Regions from separate parts of the Arthrobacter sp. MMS18-M83 genome, predicted to be linked through region 1. Evidence: predicted binding sites of a transcription regulator. Region 1 holds the regulator's gene; each other region holds the start of a gene.
The links. Region 1 encodes HrcA, which represses chaperone genes, less so after heat shock. Its sites were predicted from a motif close to TTNGCACTCGNNNNNNNCGAGTGCNAA; they were not measured.
Positions count from the first base shown of each region.

Region 1 (7,080 bases):
CTCCAGGCGAGTCGATGGCCGATTGGCAGACTTCCCTTGAGACTGCCTTGTCCTACGAACCGGACCACATCAGCGCCTACGCGTTGATCGTGGAGGAAGGCACCAAGCTGGCTGCCCAGATCCGGCGCGGGGAAGTACCCGGAATCGACGACGACGACCACGCCGCCAAATACGAACTCGCCGATCAGCTGATCAGCGCCGCCGGGCTCGACTGGTACGAGGTCAGCAACTGGTCCCGCACACCCCAACAGGCATGCAAACACAACCTTGCATACTGGCGGGGAGACGATTGGTGGGGCATCGGACCCGGCGCGCATTCCCACATGGGCGGTGTCCGCTGGTGGAACGTCAAACACCCCACCGCTTACGCAAACAGGCTCGGTCTGGGCGTCTCTCCTGCCGCTGGGCGCGAAACCCTCGACGCCGGAACCCGGGAAGTGGAACGCATCATGCTGGAGGCGCGCCTCGGCACGGGGCTCCAGGTAGACGCCCTCGACAAGGTGGGCCGCCATGCCGTGGCCGGCCTCATTGCCGATGGCCTGGTGGAGCCTGCGGCGGCCTTCCAAGGGCGGCTGATTTTGACGCTCAAGGGGCGGCTACTGGCCGACGCCGTGGTGCGCCGCATCCTCCCGGAGTAGCCCGCCGGCGCGAGCACAAGCTGGCGCGGGCACGGGCGCAAGCACTAGTGCGCCGGGAAACAGCGCTACTTGATCCAGCGCAGGTTGAAGCGGTAGCGGTGCGGCTGCCCGTGGTTGACGCGGATGCCGGCAGACACGGAGAAGCACGTCACAGCGACCCAGATTGCCGTGGCCAGGACTGCGAACAAGTTTCCAACCACCGGGAGCAAGACCAGAATGTTGGCGAGCACTGCGGCAATCGTTGGAGGCAAAGTGAAGTTCAGCGCCTCTTTGGATTCCTGTGCCGTGAAGGGGCCACGTTCGCGGAAAATCAGGTAGATCAGGAGCGAGGGCACACAACCAAGGATCCCGCCGAAGTGCGCCAGGGTGGCCCATTGACGGTCTTCGGAGGCCGTCAAGGGCAGCGCATTGGCAGGAACGCCGTGGTACTGGGACTGGCCCGAGGCGCCGTCCCCATCGTCAGGAGCGTTGTCTGCCACAGTTTCTTCCTTTGAGTATCTATCGGTGCAGTGTTGCTGTCCCAGAATACTTGCTCGGCAGGCGATCAGTGGACCAACTCCCGGACCCTGGGCGCGGGAACCGCACCGGGGCCGCTGCTGAAGCGAACCGAAAGCTGCAAGGAGCCGTCACGGTACGGTCAGGAAATCGATCACTTCCTCCACCCGTCCCAGCAGGGAGGCCTCCAAGTCCGCGTAGCTGTGGACGGCGCCGAGAAGCTTCTGCCAGCCTAGCCCGACGTCCTCGGCTGTCTCATGCGGCCAACCGAACGACTTCAAGATGCCGCTCTTCCAATCGGTCCCGCGGGCGATCGTGGGCCATTGCTCGATCCCCAGAACCTTGGGGCGGATGGCCTGCCAGACGTCCACATAGGGGTGGCCCACTATCAGGACGTTTCCTGCGGCGCCAGGCAGTGTCATGGCATCGGCGGCAATCCGCGACTCTTTCGAATCCGGCACCAGGTGGTCCACCAGGACTCCGAGCCTGCGGCCCGGGCCGGGAGAGAACTCGGCAATCGCTGCTTTAAGATCGTCAACGCCATGCAAGGGTTCGACGACGATTCCCTCCACCCGAAGGTCATCTCCCCAGACCTTCTCCACGAGTTCGGCGTCGTGTTTTCCTTCCACCCAGATCCGGCTTGCCTTGGCGACTTGCGCTCTTTGGCCGGCCACCCGGACGGATCCCGAAGCAGTCCTGCCCGCTTGCCCGACAACCGCTCCGGAGGCGGCGCGTGGCGCCGGCGGCAGAAGTTTCACCGGTTGTCCGTCGAGGAGGAATCCGAAGCCGAGCCGGAACGACTTGTTCTTTCCCCGGCGGTCCTCCAGCACCACAATGTGGATGCCGCCGGCCTTTTCGACCCTGGTCACAGCCCCGACCCAACCGGACTGTACGTCCTCGAGGACCATTCCGCGTTCAACGGGCACCTCAGGCAGTTGCCGCTTGGCAGGCGAGGAGAGGTCTTGCGGGCCCCAATTGTTGTAAGACACTGTCTTCACACCACTTTGCGCTAGGGGATCAATGACGGCCCTGGACGTTCCGCCGGACCGCGCGGGAATCATGTTCGCCGCGAGCGGTACCAATGCTAACAACGTGGTGGCTCATACTAGACTTGTTAGCACTTGGGCATGTTGAGTGCTAATTGTTGAATATCAGGTCGCTGAGTAGTAACTGTTCAGCACTGGCTGTTGAATGGAGGTGGGCAGTGAGCGAACCACGCAAGCTTGAAGTGTTGCGCGCCATCGTGGAGGACTACGTTCACTCCCGCGAGCCCGTCGGATCCAAGGCCTTGGTCGAACGGCACCATTTGGGAGTGTCGAGCGCCACCATCCGCAACGACATGGCCCTTTTGGAAGAAGAAGGACTCATCGCCGCACCGCACACCAGTGCCGGCCGAATCCCCACGGACAAGGGCTACCGCCTGTTCGTCGACCGTATTTCCCAGGTCAAACCGCTTTCAGCCGCCGAGCGCCGGGCCATCCACTCGCTGCTTGAGGGACCCGACGACGTCGAGGACATCCTTGAGCGCACCGTTCGGCTCCTGTCCCAACTGACCAACCAGGTCGCCGTCGTGCAGTACCCGCACCTTAGCCGCGCCCGCGTGCGTCACATTGAGTTTGTGCTGCTGGCACCGCGCCAGGTCTTGGTAGTGCTTATCGCCGATACCGGCAAAGTGGAACAGGGCGTGGTGCACGCAGGGGCCGATGCCACGGACGAAGATGTGATGGCCTTGCGCGCACGTTTCCTTGGGAGCATTGCCGGCTCGCAGCTTGACCTCATGCCGCAGGTCCTGCCGTCCGTGGTTGCCCTCTGCCCACCAGCGCTTCGAGGCCTTGCCGGTGTCCTCGCCCATGGTCTCGAGAGGCTGGCCGACAGAAGCCGGGACGAGCGCATGGTCATGGCAGGCACAGCGAACCTGGCCCGCTCCAACGTGGATTTCCCGCTCAGCATCGGGCCGGTTCTGGAGGCTCTCGAGGAACAGGTGGTCATGTTGCGCTTGCTCTCGGACATGGCAGAAGACCCTCGGGGAGTCACCGTGAGCATCGGCCGCGAGAACCCCTACGACGGGCTCTCCGAAGCGTCGGTGGTCGCCACCGGCTATGGTCCGGGCAGCAGTGCCAAGATCGGCATTCTTGGTCCTACCCGGATGGACTATCCCAACACCATGGCGGCCGTCCGCGCCGTCGCACGCTACCTTTCCCGCATTCTGGGCGGCTGACAGCTCCGGCCAGAAACCGTCTCGCAAGAAACGCAGTACAACAAGGAAGAGATACCGACTTTGAGCAGCCACTATGACGTTCTGGGCGTCTCACCGGAAGCAACCGGCGAGGAGATCAAGAAGGCCTATCGCAAGCTCGCACGTAAGCTGCATCCCGATGTGAACCCCGGAGAAGGCGCCGCCGAGGAATTCAAAGCCGTGACCCACGCCTACGAGGTCCTTTCCGACCCCCAGAAGCGCCGTGTGTATGACGCCACGGGCAACGAGAACGGCACCGACAACGGCTTCGGTGGCGGTTACGCGGGCCAGGGATTCGCGTTCCAGGACATCTTCGATACCTTCTTCGGCGGGGGTGGCGGTGGCATGCAGGGGCCGGCATCACGTATGCGCCGCGGCCAGGACGCGTTGATCAGTGTCCGCATCGATTTGCGCGAGGCCGTCTTCGGCGTCAACAAGAAGCTTGAAGTGGATACAGCGGTCGTCTGCCCCACGTGCGAAGGCTCATGCTGCCGAGCGGGAACCCACCCGGAGCGCTGCGACATCTGTGGCGGCTCGGGTCAGGTCCAGCGCGCAGTCCGCTCCATCCTCGGCCAGGTCATGACTTCCGCGCCGTGTGGTTCATGTGAAGGTTTCGGATCGATCATCAAGGATCCGTGCAATGAGTGCAGCGGCCAGGGCCGCATCCGCAGCCGCCGTTCGCTGACCGTCAAAGTGCCTGGCGGCGTGGCGACCGGAACGCGCATCCAGCTGTCGTCCCAGGGCGAAGCAGGGCCGGCCGGCGGACCTTCAGGCGATCTCTACGTGGAGATCCGGGTCAACGCCGATTCCACCTACATACGCGAGGGCGACGACCTTCACGCGACCCTGAGCGTTCCCATGACGGCCGCCGCGCTGGGAACCGAGCTGCAGCTGGATACGTTCGACGGCCCCCAGGAGATCGACGTCAAGGCCGGCACCCAGGCCGGCGAAGTCATCACCTTGCGCGGACTGGGTGTCACCCATCTCCGCGGATACGGCCGGGGAGACCTCAAGGTACACCTGCACGTTGAGACGCCCGGAAAGATCGACGCCGCGCAGGAGGATTTGCTCCGCCAACTTGCCAAGTTGCGCGGTGAGCAGTTCACCGAGGGCAAGCTCGTAGCGAGCGGCGGTATGTTCGCGAAGCTGCGGGACAAGCTCGGTAACCTGTAGCGGTGAGCAACCCCGTATTTTTCACGGTCGCCGGAACGCTTGACGGGCTCGGGCCGGGTGACACGTTCGTGCTGGACGGCGCCGAGGCAAGGCATGCTGTCACCGTCAAGCGTTTGGAAGTCGGTGAAGCGGTCGACATTGCCGACGGCGCCGGAAAGCGGCTCACGGGAACTGTGACCGCATCCGGACCGGGAAGCCTTAAGGTCTTGCCTCCGATGTCGTCGAGGAGCGCCGGCCGATAGTGCGCCTCGTTTTGGTCCAGGCCCTCGCCAAGGGCGACCGCGATGAGCTCGCCGTCGAGACGGCAACGGAACTCGGGATCGACGCCGTGGTGCCCTGGCAGGCGGAACGTTCCATTGTCCGCTGGAAGGGGGAGCGGGCCGCCAAGGCCCACGCGAAGTGGCAATCGGTGGCCACCGCAGCGGCCAAGCAGGCGCGGCGCGCGTGGATCCCGGAAGTTCGTGCCGCCGTCGACGGCTCCGGTTTGGCGGCGGCCGTTGCCGCTGCTGACTTGGCGATCATCCTGCACGAGGACGCAAAGCGCCCGCTGAGGGATGTCTTGGAGGAGTGGCAGGATCAACTTTCCGGTGGGGATCCCGGAGCAGCGCGCGAAGTGCTGCTCATCGTGGGCCCGGAGGGCGGCATCTCGCCGCGCGAAGTGACCAAGCTGAGCGACGTCGGCGCTGTCACCGCCCTCTTGGGCCACCATGTACTTCGCTCATCGACGGCGGGCCCGGCCGCCGTCGTACTGGCCAGCGACATTCTGGGGCGCTGGTAGAGCGCCACGTGCGCTGCGGCGGTGCCGACGCCGCCCTTCGAGTAGCTCGCAGTGCGCGTAGCTGATCAGCGGACGCTGAAGGAACGGGTATCCGTGGCGACGTCGGCGTCGCCTGGACCCACCATGGAGACGCGCAACTCGTAGCGGCCGGCTCCGAGGCCCACAGTGAAGCTGAAGGCGCCGCCTTGGCCCGGCACGGTCGAAGCAGTGGTCTGACCGGACAGGTATGATATCTTCTCGCCGCTTGAGTTCTCGCGGAGGATCTGCCAATGCAGTTTCTTCGAAGAGTCGGTGGTACGCCCATTGAACTTGATTGGACCGGCAGGCAGGGTCAGGTCCTCCTGCGGTTCAATGATCCAGACGGGTGCCACCATGGTTGCGTCCCGGACCATCGGATCACCTAGCTTGACCTGACCGAACGCCATGTAATCCGTGTGCCCGTCCACCAGGATGGTCACCTTGATCAGCTGACCGGAGTCGATCAATCCCGAGCTCGCCGCAGCAGCGGTAGCGGTGTAGACGAGTTGCTGGACCGCGCGCTGCGCCATTCCGGCGTCGAGGTTGGAATTGAACGCGTCGCGGGAAACGTCGACCGTGACCACGTTCTTGCCGGAAATCGACGTCGCAAGGTTGCTCGGATTTTGCCATGGCGTGAAGAAATCGTGATCCAACGGCTTCTGGGACATCATGATCCGAAGGGCGGTAGTGATCGGGTTCTCGTTGCCTGGGTTGTCACGAAATTCGCGGTACAGGAAGATATCCGTGTCGCTCCGTCCGATCCAGTACACCGGAATCTTGTTTGACGCCTGGGTTGTCTCGAGCGGCGCATTGGTTGCGGGTGCCGCCTGCAGGGCAGCGGTCGGGTTGGGGACAGGCGTCGTTGATCCCTGACTCGAACGGTCAGCAACGCAACCCGAAAGAAACAGGGCAGCGGTCAGCGCGGTCACAAGCATGGCGGAACGTCTCCGGATGCGTGTGCCCTCTGGAATGCCGGCTGGCCTGGTAATGGTGGATTCCTGCTCGTGTTCGGCCGCTGTGGTGCGGGGGAGTCATGCGCCCGAGGACCGGGTGCAGGGCATTTTTGCCCATAAATCAGCTTGTCACAGTCCCCGCGGCGCTTGCTGGGGATTCCATCCTCCGGCACCAACTGCAATGCGATTGATACGAGGTCGATACGGAGTTGATACCAAAGTGGCATGAAATCGGCTGTCCGCAGCCCTCCCGGGCATGGTCTGGAACCACCCCAGAGACTGGCTGGCGTAGGATTGAAAGCAATCCGAGGCCCGCGATCCTGCGCCCATCCAGCGAACGGACATCGGAGCAAATCGATGGACATAACCAAGCCGGAGGAGCACAGGCCGCAAGGCCAGCACTATGACAGAATCATTGAACGGGCGGCCCAGGGCCGGCAGCGTTGACACAGGTCCGGCCGAGTTCCCACACTCTGTCCCCGGCGCCCGGACGGAAGTTGTCGTCTTCGACAACTCTGATCAGATGGTTCAGACCCTCGGCAGCCATGACGAGGCACTGCGCTACATAGAAGCCCAGTTCCCCGGCGTCGACTTTCATGTGCGTGGCAACGAGCTCTCTTTCAGCGGACCATCCGGCGATGTTCCCCGGATCATGCGGCTCCTGGAGGAAGTCCGGGGTTTGGTCGGCAGGGGGACGGTTATCACCCCGGACGTACTCCAACAGCTCGTTTCCCTGCTGCGCAGCCAGTCACTCCAGAGTCCTGTGGAAGTGCTGACCCACAACATTCT
Region 1 covers NZ_CP113343.1:4,693,884-4,700,963, reverse strand. The annotation lists gene hemW (radical SAM family heme chaperone HemW) at 1-638, shown strand, start outside; gene OW521_RS22185 (DUF4870 domain-containing protein) at 704-1,117, opposite strand; gene OW521_RS22180 (DUF3097 domain-containing protein) at 1,265-2,122, opposite strand; gene hrcA (heat-inducible transcriptional repressor HrcA) at 2,338-3,351, shown strand; gene dnaJ (molecular chaperone DnaJ) at 3,412-4,542, shown strand; partial or broken gene OW521_RS22165 (16S rRNA (uracil(1498)-N(3))-methyltransferase) at 4,545-5,320, shown strand; gene OW521_RS22160 (GerMN domain-containing protein) at 5,386-6,273, opposite strand; gene OW521_RS22155 (PhoH family protein) at 6,695-7,080, shown strand, end outside.

Region 2 (7,080 bases), 2.4 Mb from region 1:
GGATGACATCATCCGGAGCAGCAAGCCCTATCCGCGGTGGATCGTCACTATGGCATTCGGCGTCTTCTCCGCTGTTTTCGTCGGCGTACTAGGAGGGGGACTGGGAGCGTCCACCCTGGCCTTCGTTTCCAACATGCTCATCAACCTCGTGGCCCGGCAATTGGGCAAATGGCGTACGCCGGACTTCTTCGTGACGGCGGCCTGCTCCTTCCTGGTTACGTTTATCGCATTCATGCTCCGCTGGGCAGGGGCGGACATTCCGCCATCCATCGTCGTGGCGGGCGGCATCCTGTTGCTGTTGCCAACGGGAAGGCTTGTCTCTTCGGTGCAAGACGCCATCAACGGATTCCCGGTCACCGCGGCCGGACGTTTCCTGTCAACCATCCTGACCTTCGGCGCGATCGTCGCCGGGATCGCCGTCGCGGTGGTTGTTGGCGATCTCACGGGCAGCGTCGGGATCGACGTTACCCAAACATTCCCCGAGGCGTATCCATTGTGGGGCCAGGCGATCCTGATCGCCGTGGCCGTGATTGCCATCGGCATCACCGAACAGACCCTGCTCAAACTACTGCTCCCGACGGCGGCAGTAGGTTTGGTGGGTTACTTCGTCTTGTGGGGGGCATCCAACCTCGGCATCGGAGACCGGCTCTCGCCTGCGATTTCCGCCGTGATCATCGGCTTGTTGGCGCGCATGGTGGCGCTCAAACTCGGTGCGCCGCAATTGGTGGTGGCCGTCCCTGCGGCCCTCATCTTGCTGCCCGGGCTGAAGATATTCCGGTCCATGTATGTGTTGACGGTTCAGGAAGCGGACGTCTTGCTGGGCTCGGGGGGCATGCTCAACGCGGGCGCAATCGTGCTGGGTGTGGCAGCAGGAATTGTGCTGGGAGACAATTTGGCCCGCCCGTTGACCAAGGGACTAGCCAGCAACGAACGTCGCCGCGTGCGCAGGCGCTAAGCCGCGGGGGCCGCGAGAGCTCCCAAAGAGCGAGGGCTCTAGATCTGCCCGATCGGGAGTTTCTTTTCCGCCTGGAAATCGTCCTCCACGCGCCCCTGGGCCCAGTATCCGGAGAGCGATACTTGGGAGCGCTCCAGCCCGCGTTGCTTGAAGAAGATATCCCGGAGGCCCTTCATGTAGCCGCGCTCACCATGTGCAAACACATCCACCCGGCCGGGCAACCACTCTGCTTCGCCCAAGGCATCGAGCAGGATCGAACTCGATCCTGCCGGGACTCCGGAGCGAAACAGCCAACGCAGCTCCACGCCGTCGGGCGCAGCGATGTCAAGGATGTCGGCGTCGCTATCGACCTCAAGGAAAGCAAGGCCCTTGGCATTGGCCGGCAGGGATTCGATCGACGCGGCAATCGCCGGGAGCGCGGCGTCGTCGCCCGCGAAAAGGTACCAGTCGGCGTCGGGCGCTGGGTTGTAGGCGCCGCCCGGCCCTGTGAAGACCAGTGCGTCGCCGGGCTGGGCAGCCAGGGCCCATGGGCCCGCTAGGCCCTCGTCGCCGTGGACCACAAAGTCGATTGCAAGTTCCTGGGCGGCTTCGTCCACCCAGCGGACGGTGTAGGTGCGGGTGTACGGCCATTGCTCGCGTGGCATGGTCTCGCGGATGGCCCAGAGATCCAGCGGCAGCTGGTAGTCGACGCCGGGCTGCGGGAACACGATCTTCACATACCGGTCCACGAAGTCGTTGTTCGCGTAGCCGGCAAATCCGGTTCCACCTGCAATGATGCGCACCATGTGGGGCGAAAGCTGCTCCATGCGCAGCACTGTCAGGTTCACCTGGGGGCGGGTATTGCGGGACGCAGACGACGTCGCGGGCAAAGATGTCATGTAGGCAAGCCTAAGCTAGGGCAACGGTGGAAGTTCCCAGATGACGGGATCTGCGCCCTGCGAACGGAGCAGGGCGTTGGCCCGGCTGAACGGGCGTGAGCCGAAGAAACCCCGCGACGCGGACAGCGGACTGGGGTGCGCGGAGGTGATCGCTGGGGCGCCGCCAAGCAGGGGCTGAACGCCCTCGGCGTCCTTGCCCCACAGGATCGCGACCAGCGGACTCTGCTGCCCGGCAACTGTGCGGCGCGCGGCGACCGCGGTGACTGCCGCCGTCGTAATGGCCTCCCAGCCTTTGCCCCGGTGCGAGCCCGCCGCACCCGCCGCGACGCTCAGGACCCTGTTCAACAGGAGAACCCCTTGGCCTGTCCATGCCGAGAGATCGCCGTGCACCCGCGGCGGCAAGCCGAGATCCGACTCCATTTCCCGGTAGATGTTTGAAAGGCTGCGGGGAATGGGCCGGGTTTGCCCGGAAACCGCGAAAGAAAGCCCGACCGCGTGTCCCGGCGTCGGGTAGGGGTCCTGGCCCAGGAGCAGCACTTTGACGTCGGCAAGCGGCTGACGGAAGGCGCGAAGGATGTTCGACGCCGCAGGCAGCACTCGGGTTCCGCGGGCTGCCTCGCCCGCCACGAAGGCCAGCACTGAGCGCAATTCGTCCTCGACGCCGGAAAGCGCCTCGGCCCAGTCTGGAGCCATCAGGTCGTCCAGGGCTTTTCCCGGGAGTGCCGCGAATTCGGCGGAGTGATCTTCGGATTCAAGCTCAAACAACGCTTCTTCGCCTGCCATCCAGCCATTGTCCCTGTCTTGGGGCCCTGGGGAAAAACGGCTCTGCGGAAAAACGGCTCTGCGGGAAGTGACACTGCAGAACGCGACTCCACTGGAAGCGGCGGGGCGAATGACATCGATGTTATTCGCCCGTTACCATGGGGGCGGGACAATTTTCAGTCAATGCGTCGAAGGAGTGTGTCGTGGCAGAACCCGCACGGGAATCCATGGCGTCCGAAGCAACTGGATTGGTACTCGAAGACCTGTCCGCCGGAATCCGCAGCGACTCGCCGCTGGGCGAGCGCGAACAGCAGATGCTCGCCTTGGAGAGGCAATGGTGGAAGTACGCCGGGGCCAAGGAGCAGGCCGTCAGGGAGCTCTTCGATCTTTCGGCCACCCACTACTACCAGCTCCTCAATGCGCTCATCGACACCGAGGACGCATTGACGCACGATCCTATGCTCGTCAAGAGATTGCGTAGACTACGTATGTCACGTCAGAGGGCCCGCACGGCGCGCCGCCTTGGTTCTGACGCGTAAAGCACACGCTGATCCCCCAGCAAGCAAGCAGCAAGGACAAGGCTTCACCATGACCAAATTTGCCCGGGATGAATTCGACCGCGTCCCGCAGAGCTCATCGCGGCAGGGTGTCCACCGGCTCGTCGCCACCGCTTCCCGCCCCGCACTATGGCCTGTGCTCCTCCTGGGTGGCATTGCACTGGCGGTAGGCCTCGTTGCGTTCCTTATCCTTCCGAAGCTTGGGTTCACGTCCTCGACGACGCCGCAAGCTGCCGTTACCGCGAACGCCTCCAAGCAAACTGCCGCGGCCTCCGCCCCGGCACCGTCGGTAAGCACTTCTCCGAGCAGCCCGGCGCAGCCATCCAGCCAGCCGGGTGACACCCCTCCCAGCACGCCGACGCCCACCACGGCGCCGCTGGACAAAACCGCGACAGTCGCGGTCTACAACGGCACCACCACCGGTGGCCTGGCTGCCCGCGTGGCCGCCGTCGTGCAAGGCGGGGGCTGGCCGCTGTCTACGGTCGCAAACTGGGGTGGCGTGCCACAGCAGTCGTCGTCGGTCTTCTACAAGGGCCCGGCCCAGAAGAGCAACGCTGAAGCCCTCGGCAAGCTGCTGGGCATCGCAAACCTCGTGGACAGTGCCGAATTCCCGCAGCCGGTGGTTGTCATTCTGGGGCCGGGATACAAGTAGAACTCGGTTACGCCTCAATAACATTGCTGCCACCCACACCCAAGGTTGCGGCACTGCAACGTGACTGTGGTTACAGTAGTTGTGAGCTGGCCCGGAGATCCCGGAAGCCGGCCACTGCTAGTTGAAAGTGTGGGGATCATGGCTTTGGGAACCGTCAAATGGTTCAATGCCGAAAAGGGCTACGGATTCATCACCGTGGATGAGTCCGGTGACGACATCTTTGTGCATTGGTCCGCTATCCAGATGGATGGCTACCGTGCGCTCGAAGAAGGACAACGGGTCGACTTCGAACTGGGCGAGGGCCAGAAGGGCCCGCAGGCAGAAAGCGTGCGTCTTATCTAGTGGGTGTTGCGGCAATAAGGCTGTCCCGGCCCTTTGGAGGGCGCCGGTCCCGGTTAGTTTCTCTTCTCGCAGGCTGCGCGGCTTTGGCCCTAGGACTGGCCGGATGCTCCGCCACCATAGGCAACGCCAGGCTTGACGCTGTTACTCCGAGCGGCGACGGCGTCCTGCGCATTGGGGTGATTCTGGACAACAGGGGTGGTTCCGCATTCCTCAACGAATCAGAGCTTGCAGCGGCCAAGCTAGCCGTCAAGCAGATCAACGACGCCGGCGGATACAAAGGCCACACCGTTGAGTTGCTTCCTGCGTCGGCGGCCAGTGACGGCAGCAGCGCGGCGGCCTTCACTGCCGAGACTGCGGCGCAGGCCAAAGCATTGCTTGGAGCTCATGCCGACGTCGTGGTCGGGCCAACGGATTCCAGCCATGCTGCCGCCGCTATCGACGTTCTCGCAGCCGCCCGCGTTCCGCTCATCTCGCCGGCCAACACCGCCGCCGGACTCAGTAGCTACAAAAGCGGCGGCTTCTACTTCCGCACCTCGGCCGCTGATACCGCGCAAGGAAGCGTCCTGGCGAAGCTGGCGCACGACGCCGGCGCCAAGAGGCTTTCCGTCCTGCACGAAGCCGGGGACTACGGTACTCGTGTCTCCGGAGCAGTCATGGACGCTGCCCGCGGCCTCGGAATGGATGCCGTGTCCAACGTGGAATTCGCGGCCGGCAAAGCAGCTCCGGCTGCGGCGAGCATCAAGTCCGGCACGCCGGACGCCGTCGTCGTGGTTGCCCGTGACGGTGCCCAGGGTGCCTTGGCCGAGCTTCTGAACGCGGGGCTGAAAGGCAAGAAGCTGCTCTTGAGCGATGGCGCCATCCGCCAATACGGGACCACGCTCGGTGCGGGCGGGCTTGACGGCGCGCGTGGAATTCTCCCCGGGGTCTTCCCGAGTATCGAGTTCCAAGCCGGGCTGACGGGGATCGCTCCCAACCTCAAGGACACAACGTACGCAGCCGAAACGTACGACGCCGTCACTCTCGCGGCGATTGCCGCCGCTGCCGCGAACGACGACGCCGGGGCCTCGATCGCCGCTTGGCTCACCACCGTGTCCGGCGGGGTGCGTCCGACGTCGGGTGATGCGGCGTCGAAAGAGCGCACATCCTGTGCGTCTTACAAGGATTGCGTCGAGGTGCTGAAGGGAGCGAAGCTCCCGGATTACGACGGCGAGTCCGGCACCATCGGATTCGACGCCAACGGGGACGTTACCTCGTCCAACTACATGGTCTTCACGTATGGCGCTGACAACACGGCCCGCGTGAGCGGCAAAGAGACCGCCTCGCGGACGCCGTGATGGGCTGTGCCGACAGCGAATTCCCCCGGCGTGGCGAGTATTTTCAGGCGCTTCTGCTTGCACTCTCCTCGGGTGAGTGCTAATTATTGATTAGCACTCTCAAGCATTGACTGCTAATTCTTTGTGCGGCTCCGGCCGCTTGGAAGTAGTGGCGGTGCCTGGGAGAACAAAGAACACCTTGCTGGGGTGAGATCCGGACCACGCGGCGTACAGAGGCCGAATGTGAAGGATCGTCCGTCGCGGGCACCGCAGTGAAGGCACCTTCTTAACGACTGTCCCGAAAGGACTACCGCCGTTATGGCCAAGATCATTGCATTTGATGAAGAGGCACGCCGCGGTCTCGAGCGGGGTCTCAACATCCTCGCCGACGCCGTCAAGGTCACCCTCGGCCCGCGTGGACGCAACGTCGTCCTCGAAAAGAAGTGGGGCGCCCCCACGATCACCAACGATGGTGTTTCCATCGCCAAGGAGATCGAACTGGACGACCCGTTCGAGAAGATCGGCGCCGAGCTGGTCAAGGAAGTTGCCAAGAAGACGGATGACGTCGCTGGCGACGGCACCACCACCGCCACCGTTCTGGCCCAGGCACTGGTCAAGGAAGGCCTGCGCAACGTAGCTGCCGGCGCCGACCCGCTGTCCCTCAAGCGCGGCATCGAGAAGGCTGTTGAAGCCGTCATCCGCGAGCTGCTTGCTTCCGCCAAGGAAATCGAGACCAAGGAAGAGATCGCAGCCACGGCTTCCATCTCCGCTGGCGACTCCGAAATCGGTAACCTCATTGCTGAAGCCCTGGACAAGGTTGGCAAGGAAGGCGTCATCACGGTCGAGGAGTCCAACACCTTCGGCCTGGAGCTTGAGCTCACCGAAGGCATGCGCTTCGACAAGGGTTACATCTCCGCTTACTTCGTCACCGACGCAGAGCGCCAGGAAACGGTCCTCGAAGACCCGTACATCCTGATCGTCAACTCCAAGATCTCCAACGTGAAGGAACTCGTTGCGGTCCTGGAGAAGGTCATGCAGTCCAACAAGCCGCTGCTGATCATCGCCGAAGACATCGAGGGCGAGGCCCTGGCCACCCTGATCGTCAACAAGATCCGTGGCACCTTCAAGTCCGTTGCCGTCAAGGCTCCGGGCTTCGGTGACCGCCGCAAGGCTCAGCTCGCCGACATTGCCATCCTTACCGGTGGCCAGGTCATCTCCTCCGAAGTCGGCCTGAGCCTCGAGAACGCAACCCTCGAACTGCTCGGCAACGCCCGCAAGGTTGTTGTTACCAAGGACGAGACCACCATCGTCGAAGGTGCCGGCGACGCCGACGCCATCGCCGGTCGTGTTGCCCAGATCCGTGCCGAGATCGAGAACTCCGATTCCGACTACGACCGCGAGAAGCTGCAGGAACGCCTGGCCAAGCTGGCCGGCGGCGTTGCAGTCATCAAGGCCGGTGCCGCAACCGAAGTTGAGCTCAAGGAACGCAAGCACCGCATTGAGGACGCCGTCCGCAACGCGAAGGCTGCCGTTGAAGAAGGTATCGTCGCCGGTGGTGGCGTTGCCCTCATCCAGGCTGGTGCCAAGGCATTCGCCAACCTGCAGCTCGAAGGCGACGAAG
Region 2 covers NZ_CP113343.1:2,017,441-2,024,520, reverse strand. The annotation lists gene OW521_RS09470 (threonine/serine ThrE exporter family protein) at 1-955, shown strand, start outside; gene OW521_RS09465 (siderophore-interacting protein) at 994-1,833, opposite strand; gene OW521_RS09460 (uracil-DNA glycosylase) at 1,849-2,616, opposite strand; gene OW521_RS09455 (DUF3263 domain-containing protein) at 2,799-3,134, shown strand; gene OW521_RS09450 (LytR C-terminal domain-containing protein) at 3,184-3,804, shown strand; gene OW521_RS09445 (cold-shock protein) at 3,943-4,146, shown strand; gene OW521_RS09440 (ABC transporter substrate-binding protein) at 4,230-5,480, shown strand; gene groL (chaperonin GroEL) at 5,778-7,080, shown strand, end outside.
Region 2: a site for HrcA is predicted at 5,537-5,563, ahead of groL (chaperonin GroEL). Genes of this name have one in related genera too.

Region 3 (7,080 bases), 1.1 Mb from region 1:
CTCCCATTCCACCCCAAGTGTCGACTGCTTGGATGGAGCGAAATCAATCTGCACGTAGGTCCCCTCGGTGATATGCCAAAATGCCTGAGCAACGCCCGCCGTGGGGCCGTCAGCGGTTGGCTCAAGTCTAATGCAGGGGCGGTACGGTACCGCATGGGAGGAAACCTCAGGAAAACGAGCTCCTTGTCATCAACAAGCTGAATCCGCGCTTCAAGGCGCGCCAAGGCTAGCGCCCCGTCTAGGCTGGGCACAGAACCCCGCTACGTGAAGGAAGCCCCGTTATGCCGATCCTCAATAAAGACATGACGCTCTGTATCTCCCTCTCGGCCCGGCCGAGCAACAACGGAACGCGCTTCCACAATTTCCTGTACGAGGCGCTGGGCCTGAACTGGATCTACAAGGCCTTCGCCCCCACGGACTTGGCCAACGCGATCGCCGGCGTGCGCGGCTTGGGCATCCGCGGTTGCGCCGTTTCGATGCCCTACAAGGAAGACGTCATCGCGCTCGTGGATCGCATGGACGTATCGGCCGCCGCTATCGATTCGGTCAACACGATTGTCAACGACGCCGGTGTTCTGACGGCCTACAACACGGACTACACGGCGATCGCCCAGCTGATCGAGCGCAATGCGATCGACCCGGCGTCGTCCGTGCTGCTCCGCGGCTCCGGCGGCATGGCCAAGGCCACCGCAGCGGCCTTCCGCGACGCTGGATTCTCGCGAGTCACCGTCGTTGCCCGGAACGAAAAGCTCGGGCAGTCCCTTGCGGGGCTCTATGGCTTCGGCTGGCAGGCCGAAGTAGGGGAGTCGACGGCGGACGTGCTCGTCAACGTGACCCCTATCGGAATGGCCGGCGGACCTGAGTCCGGCTCCCTGTCCTTCCCCGAGGAGGCGGTGGCGGCCGCGCACGTGGTGTTCGACGTCGTCGCCCTCCCCGCGGAAACCCCGCTCATCAAGGCCGGCCGCGCGGCAGGCAAGACCCTGATCAGCGGCGCCGAGGTAGCCACCATCCAAGCGCTTGAACAGTTCGTGCTTTACACGGGAATCACCCCGACACCGGAGCAAGTGGCCGCGGCGGAAGAGTTCACGCGCGCCCAGTAGCCCTGTTCAGGAAGCTACCGGCTCCACCACAACAGCTACCTTTTCCTCGCCGATCCTGGTGAGGACCAGGGTGGCTGTTTTGTTGCCGCGTGCCTTTGCCGGGACTTTTCCGGCCGGCAGCAGTTGTTTCCGCAGTTCCTCGGGGGTGACAGAGGTGCCGCGCTTCTTGATGTCCAGGACACCAACACCGTTGGCCTTGACCCACGCTTTGAGGGCCTTGACGTTCAGCGGCATGAGTTCCATGACTTTGTAGGCGCGGGCGAACGGGGTCTCCACCAGTTCCGGAGCGCAAATGTAGGCAATGTGCTGGTCCACCAAGTGGCCGCCGAGCCGCAGCGCGACGTCGGCTACCAGGCCCGCCCGGATCACGGCGCCGTCCGGTTCGTACAAGTATCCCTCCACCGGTCCGACGTCGGGCACCGGGCCGCCGTCAAAATCCTCGCCGCTGGTGATCTCGGCCGCGCCTTGCGACCCGAGGACCAGGGCCGCCCGGCGGATGCCGGGTCGCGCGACGTCGTTGAACCACAGCGTCACCTCGGTGACGTCCCCTCCGACCGAAACCCACTGCGCCTCGCAGCCAGCCGGAACCGATTCATGCGGTATCCCCGGGCCCATCTTGACGCCGACGGACTTGCCGGTAGCAGCCAGCGATTCAACGAAGGAAAATGGCGGCGAGAACGCCTCCGGATCCCAGATCCGTTTGGTGCCCGACGACGACGTCGTGCGGCGGGCCGGATCGAGCCACACGCCGTCGACGTCGTCGAGGGGAACCGACGTGGCGTCGGAGTGCACCACCGTTGCGTGCGGGAAAGACATGAGGTTGATGGTGGCGCAGGCGGCGGTAGTCTCGTCGAGTTCCACGGCAGTGACCTTGATGTCCATCGAGGCCATGGCCATGGAATCGGCTCCAAGTCCGCAGCCCAGGTCCGCCACATGCCGCGTGCCTGCCTTGGCGAAGCGTTCGGCGTGCCTGGCCGCCACATTGAGCCGGGTGGCCTGTTCCAGGCCGGCCTGGGTGAAGAGCATCTGCCGGGCGAATTCGCCGAACTTGGCCTCGGCCCGGGTGCGGAGCCTGGACTGGGTGAGTACCGCGGCCACGAGTGCTGGGGAGTGGCCGTCTTTGCGCAGCCGCGCATTCAGGGCGAATGCTTCGCTATCGCGATATGGTCCCAAGGACGCCAGCAGTTCCCAACCCTCAGTTGTCAGCAGCGGGGCAATCTGGTCTTGGGGTGTGTCAGCCATGGGAACCAGCCTACTGGCCGCCCGTCATACGGGGCGGAGGGGGCTCCGAGAGCATCTGGGCCGATATGGTTGATGCCATGGAAGACAACCCAGTACGCCAGCCTGACGACGCCAATGGTTCTCCCTCCGCCTCCGATAAACGTCCCTTCGCCGGAAATCTCTCGAAGTATGCCCGTCCTGCGCTCATCGTGGGTGCTGCGATTGCCGCCGTCTGCATCGCGCTCTTGATCATTATTTTCTTCCTCGACTCCTTCAACGCGGCCACCTACTCCATGACCGGAAAGAGTATCGAGGACGCCACGGATGAGGCCCGCGACATCCGGGACACTTACACAGGTGCCCGTATCGGCGCGATCGTCGGGCTGGTGGTGTCCGGCGTCGTCGCGCTCGCCAGCGGTGTACTGCTCTACCTGAGCCGCGGAACGGCGCCGGAAGAAGAGTACGACGACGGCGAGGACGTGGACTTCGACGATCTCGCCGGGCAATGAGCGTGTGGGCCGGAGGTGGCCCTGCCGCCGTTCACCCGTGACGGAATTCTGGCACTCGCCTTGACCGAGTGCTAATGCTTACATAGAGTCTTGATTAGCACTCTCCCTAGGCGGGTGCTAATCATGCCGCCAGGCACTTACCGGCACCGCGACGACGGTAAGCCCGCCACGGCACCCCTGGTTTGATAGTCCATGTACTACCTCACGTAAAGGAGAGATCCGAGTGTCGGTCTCCATTAAGCCTCTCGAGGATCGCATTGTTGTCCGCCCGCTCGAAGCAGAGCAGACCACGGCTTCCGGCCTGGTTATCCCGGACACTGCACAGGAAAAGCCGCAGGAAGGCGAAGTTGTTGCAGTTGGCCCCGGCCGCTTCGATGACAACGGCAACCGCGTCCCCGTCGATGTAACCGTTGGTGACGTCGTCCTCTACTCCAAGTACGGCGGAACTGAAGTCAAGACCGGCGGCAACGAATACCTCGTTCTGTCCGCCCGCGACGTTCTGGCGATCGTCGTTAAGTAATTTCCTGGATCCCGCATCGCAGATCGAGTCGAACTTCTTCTGACTGATCGGCGGTGCGGGTTTTCCGTCTTGAAAGGACACAACCATGGCAAAGCAGCTAGCGTTCAACGACGCTGCCCGCCGCTCGCTCGAAGCAGGCATTGACAAGCTCGCCAACACCGTCAAGGTGACCCTTGGCCCGCGCGGCCGCAACGTCGTTCTGGACAAGAAGTGGGGCGCACCCACCATCACCAACGACGGCGTGACCATCGCCCGTGAAGTCGAGCTGGACGACCCGTACGAGAACCTTGGCGCACAGCTGGCCAAGGAAGTCGCCACCAAGACCAACGACGTCGCAGGCGACGGTACCACCACGGCCACCGTGCTGGCACAGGCACTCGTCAAGGAAGGCCTGCGCAACGTTGCCGCAGGCGCCGCCCCCGGTGAAATCAAGCGCGGCATCGAGGTCTCAGTCCAGGCCGTTGCTGCCCGCCTCCTGGAGAACGCCCGCGAAGTAGAAGGCACCCAGGTTGCCAGCGTTGCGGCGATCTCCGCCCAGAGCGACGAGGTTGGCGAACTGCTTGCCGAGGCTTTCGGCAAGGTCGGCAAGGATGGCGTCATCACCATCGAAGAGTCCTCCACCACCCAGACCGAACTGGTCCTCACCGAGGGCATGCAGTTCGACAAGGGTTACCTGTCCCCGTACTTCGTCACTGACGCGGAACGCCAGGAAGCTGTCCTCGAAGACGCGCTCATCCTGATCAACCAGGGCAAGATCTCCTCGCTGCAGGAATTCCTGCCGCTCCTTGAGAAGGCCCTGCAGGCAGCAAAGCCGCTCTTCATCATTGCCGAGGACATCGACGGCGAGGCACTGTCCACGCTGATCGTGAACCGCATCCGTGGCACCCTGAACGTCGTTGCAGTCAAGGCCCCGGGCTTCGGTGATCGCCGCAAGGCCATGCTCCAGGACATCGCCACGCTGACGGGCGCACAGGTTGTCTCCCCGGAGCTCGGCCTGTCCCTGGACCAGGTTGGCCTCGAGGTCCTCGGCTCTGCACGCCGCATCACCGTCACCAAGGACAACACCACGATCGTTGACGGCGCCGGTACGGCTGAGGACGTCGCAGCGCGCGTCGCCCAGATCCGTGCCGAGCTGACCCGCACCGACTCCGACTGGGACCGGGAAAAGCTGCAGGAACGGCTTGCCAAGCTCGCCGGTGGCATCGGCGTCATCAAGGTCGGTGCAGCCACGGAGGTTGAGCTCAAGGAAAAGAAGCACCGTATCGAGGACGCAGTGTCCTCCACGCGTGCTGCCCTTGAAGAAGGCATCGTGTCCGGCGGCGGCTCTGCCCTCATCCACGCCCTCAAGGCGCTGGACGAGGACGCTGCCGTCAAGGCCCTCGAAGGTGACGCGGCTGCCGCCGTCGGCATCGTCCGCCGCGCGCTGACCCAGCCGCTTCGCTGGATCGCGCAGAACGCCGGCTTTGACGGCTACGTCGTCGTCGCCAAGGTTGCCGAGCTGGAAGACAACCACGGCTTCAACGCCAAGTCCGGCGTGTACGAGGACCTGATCGCCGCTGGCGTGATCGACCCCGTCAAGGTCACCCGCTCCGCACTCCAGAACGCCGCCTCCATCGCAGCCCTGGTTCTCACCACCGAGACCCTGGTTGTCGAGAAGCCGGCCGAGGAAGACGAGCACGCAGGCCACAGCCACTAATCCTGGTTGTTTGATGCGCGAGGCCCGGTCCCCTTGGGGGCCGGGCTTCTTGCGTTTGCGGTGACGCGTGATGACAACACAGCACTCGCAGAACGGCATGGAGGATTGGCCCAGAGAACGTTCCGGAAGCTCCCAGCCGCCTGTGTCCTAATGGATCAAAGGAAGGTCGTTCAACCCGGCCTCAATTGACCGTGAACGTTTCGAATCAGTAGGGTAGGCGGTTTGAGTAGCACCCTGGAGGCAAGACTTTGACAACCACGCGCCCAATTGCGCCCACTCGGCACCAAAGGGGGCCGGTAAGATCCACGGCGTTCCGACCCGAAATCCAAGGGCTTCGTTCTGTTGCCGTGCTCATGGTTGTCACCTATCACATTTGGTTCGATCGGGTCTCCGGCGGCGTCGATGTGTTCCTCCTTATCTCTGCATTCCTCATGACGCTGCAGTTCACCAGGCGGTACTCGGATGGGCGCCAAACGGCGCTGATCAGGCACTGGCTGCACCATTTCCGCAGGCTCTTGCCCGCAGCAGTGACGGTCATCGTTGGAACGCTGGCCGCAACCTACGTCTTCATGCCGGCCACGCGCTGGTTGGACGCCATCCAGCAGGGTTGGGCTTCACTCTTCTACGTCGAAAACTTCCTCCTGCAGTCCCAGGCAGTCAACTACTATGCGGCGGACCACAGCCTGGCCAGCCCGCTCCAGCATTTCTGGTCGCTGTCCATCCAAGGACAGGTCTTCATCGTCTGGCCGATCATCCTGGTGGGAGCAAGCTGGGTGGCGAGGCGGTACCGGCTCGCCTACGTTCCCCTTCTTCGCTACATCTTCGGCTTGGTCTTCCTTGTTTCGCTGGTGTATTCGGTGGTTTTCACCGCAACGGACCAATCGGCAGCGTATTTTTCGACGGGGGCCAGGCTGTGGGAGTTTGCCCTCGGAACACTTCTGGCCCTCTTCCTTCCCATGGTGAAAATCCCGAGGTCAGCGAGGATCGTCCTTGGGTGGATCGGCATCCTGGCGATGCTCAGTTGCGGGTTCATTCTCGATGTCGAGGCGGCGTTCCCTGGGTGGGCCGCATTGTGGCCCACCCTGGCCGCGGCATGCTTGCTCGCGGCGGGACAGACGGACAGCCGGTTCGGAGTCGACCGAATTCTCAGTTCCAAGCCGCTGGTCCGCATGGGCAACAATTCATACGCCCTCTACCTCTGGCACTGGCCCATGTTGGTCATCTATTTGGCATGGTCTGGAAAGACGCACGCCGGTTGGTTGTCCGGCACTGTGATCATCATTGGCGCTCTCCTCTTGGCGGTTTTGACCACGAAGTTCGTCGAGAAGCCGTGGCGGGAGTGGACGTGGCCCGAGGTCAATCGACGCAGGAGCGTGATTTCGCTGGTTGCCGTAGCGACCGTGGCCATCTTGCCGCTCACGGGTTGGCCCCTGCAGATCGAGCAGACAAACCGGGCGCTGGAAGCAAGCGCGGGAACCCGCAACCCTGGCGCAGCAGCTGTTGGCGGGGATCTCGTGTACACCCCCGATCCGAGCGTGCCCTTGGTTCCAAGCATGACCTCTGTTGATGCTGACTGGCCGGTTTTCCCGACCCCCTGCAAGGGGACTACCGACGCGCAGGACTTCGTTAATCGCTGCACCAACGGGATCACGAACGGGACGAAAAACGTCGTCGTCATAGGCAGCTCGCACGCCCACGTGCTGAACACGCCGCTGCTGACCATGGCCGCAAAGAACAACTGGAGCCTTACGTCCATCACCAAGGGATATTGCCCACTTGGCGAGGACACCGCGGCAGACATCACGCAGAGCTGCGTTGACTTCAACAAGGCCACGCTCGCAGAGGTCCTGAAGATGAAGCCGGATGTTGTGGTGACAACCAGCACGCGTACCAATGCGCAGAGCAACATCCCCGAACGGCTCGATCCTTCATGGGTCACGGAGGTGAAGACGCTCAACGACGCGGGAATCCAAGTGGTTGCCCTCCGAGACACTCCACGCACAGCGCAACCCGTTCCGGCCTGCCTTGAGAAGA
Region 3 covers NZ_CP113343.1:3,617,169-3,624,248, forward strand. The annotation lists gene OW521_RS17195 (glutamate--cysteine ligase) at 1-54, opposite strand, end outside; gene OW521_RS17200 (shikimate 5-dehydrogenase) at 282-1,100, shown strand; gene OW521_RS17205 (class I SAM-dependent methyltransferase) at 1,107-2,342, opposite strand; gene OW521_RS17210 (hypothetical protein) at 2,420-2,830, shown strand; gene groES (co-chaperone GroES) at 3,054-3,350, shown strand; gene groL (chaperonin GroEL) at 3,436-5,046, shown strand; gene OW521_RS17225 (acyltransferase family protein) at 5,400-7,080, shown strand, end outside.
Region 3: a site for HrcA is predicted at 2,879-2,905, ahead of groES (co-chaperone GroES). Genes of this name have one in related genera too.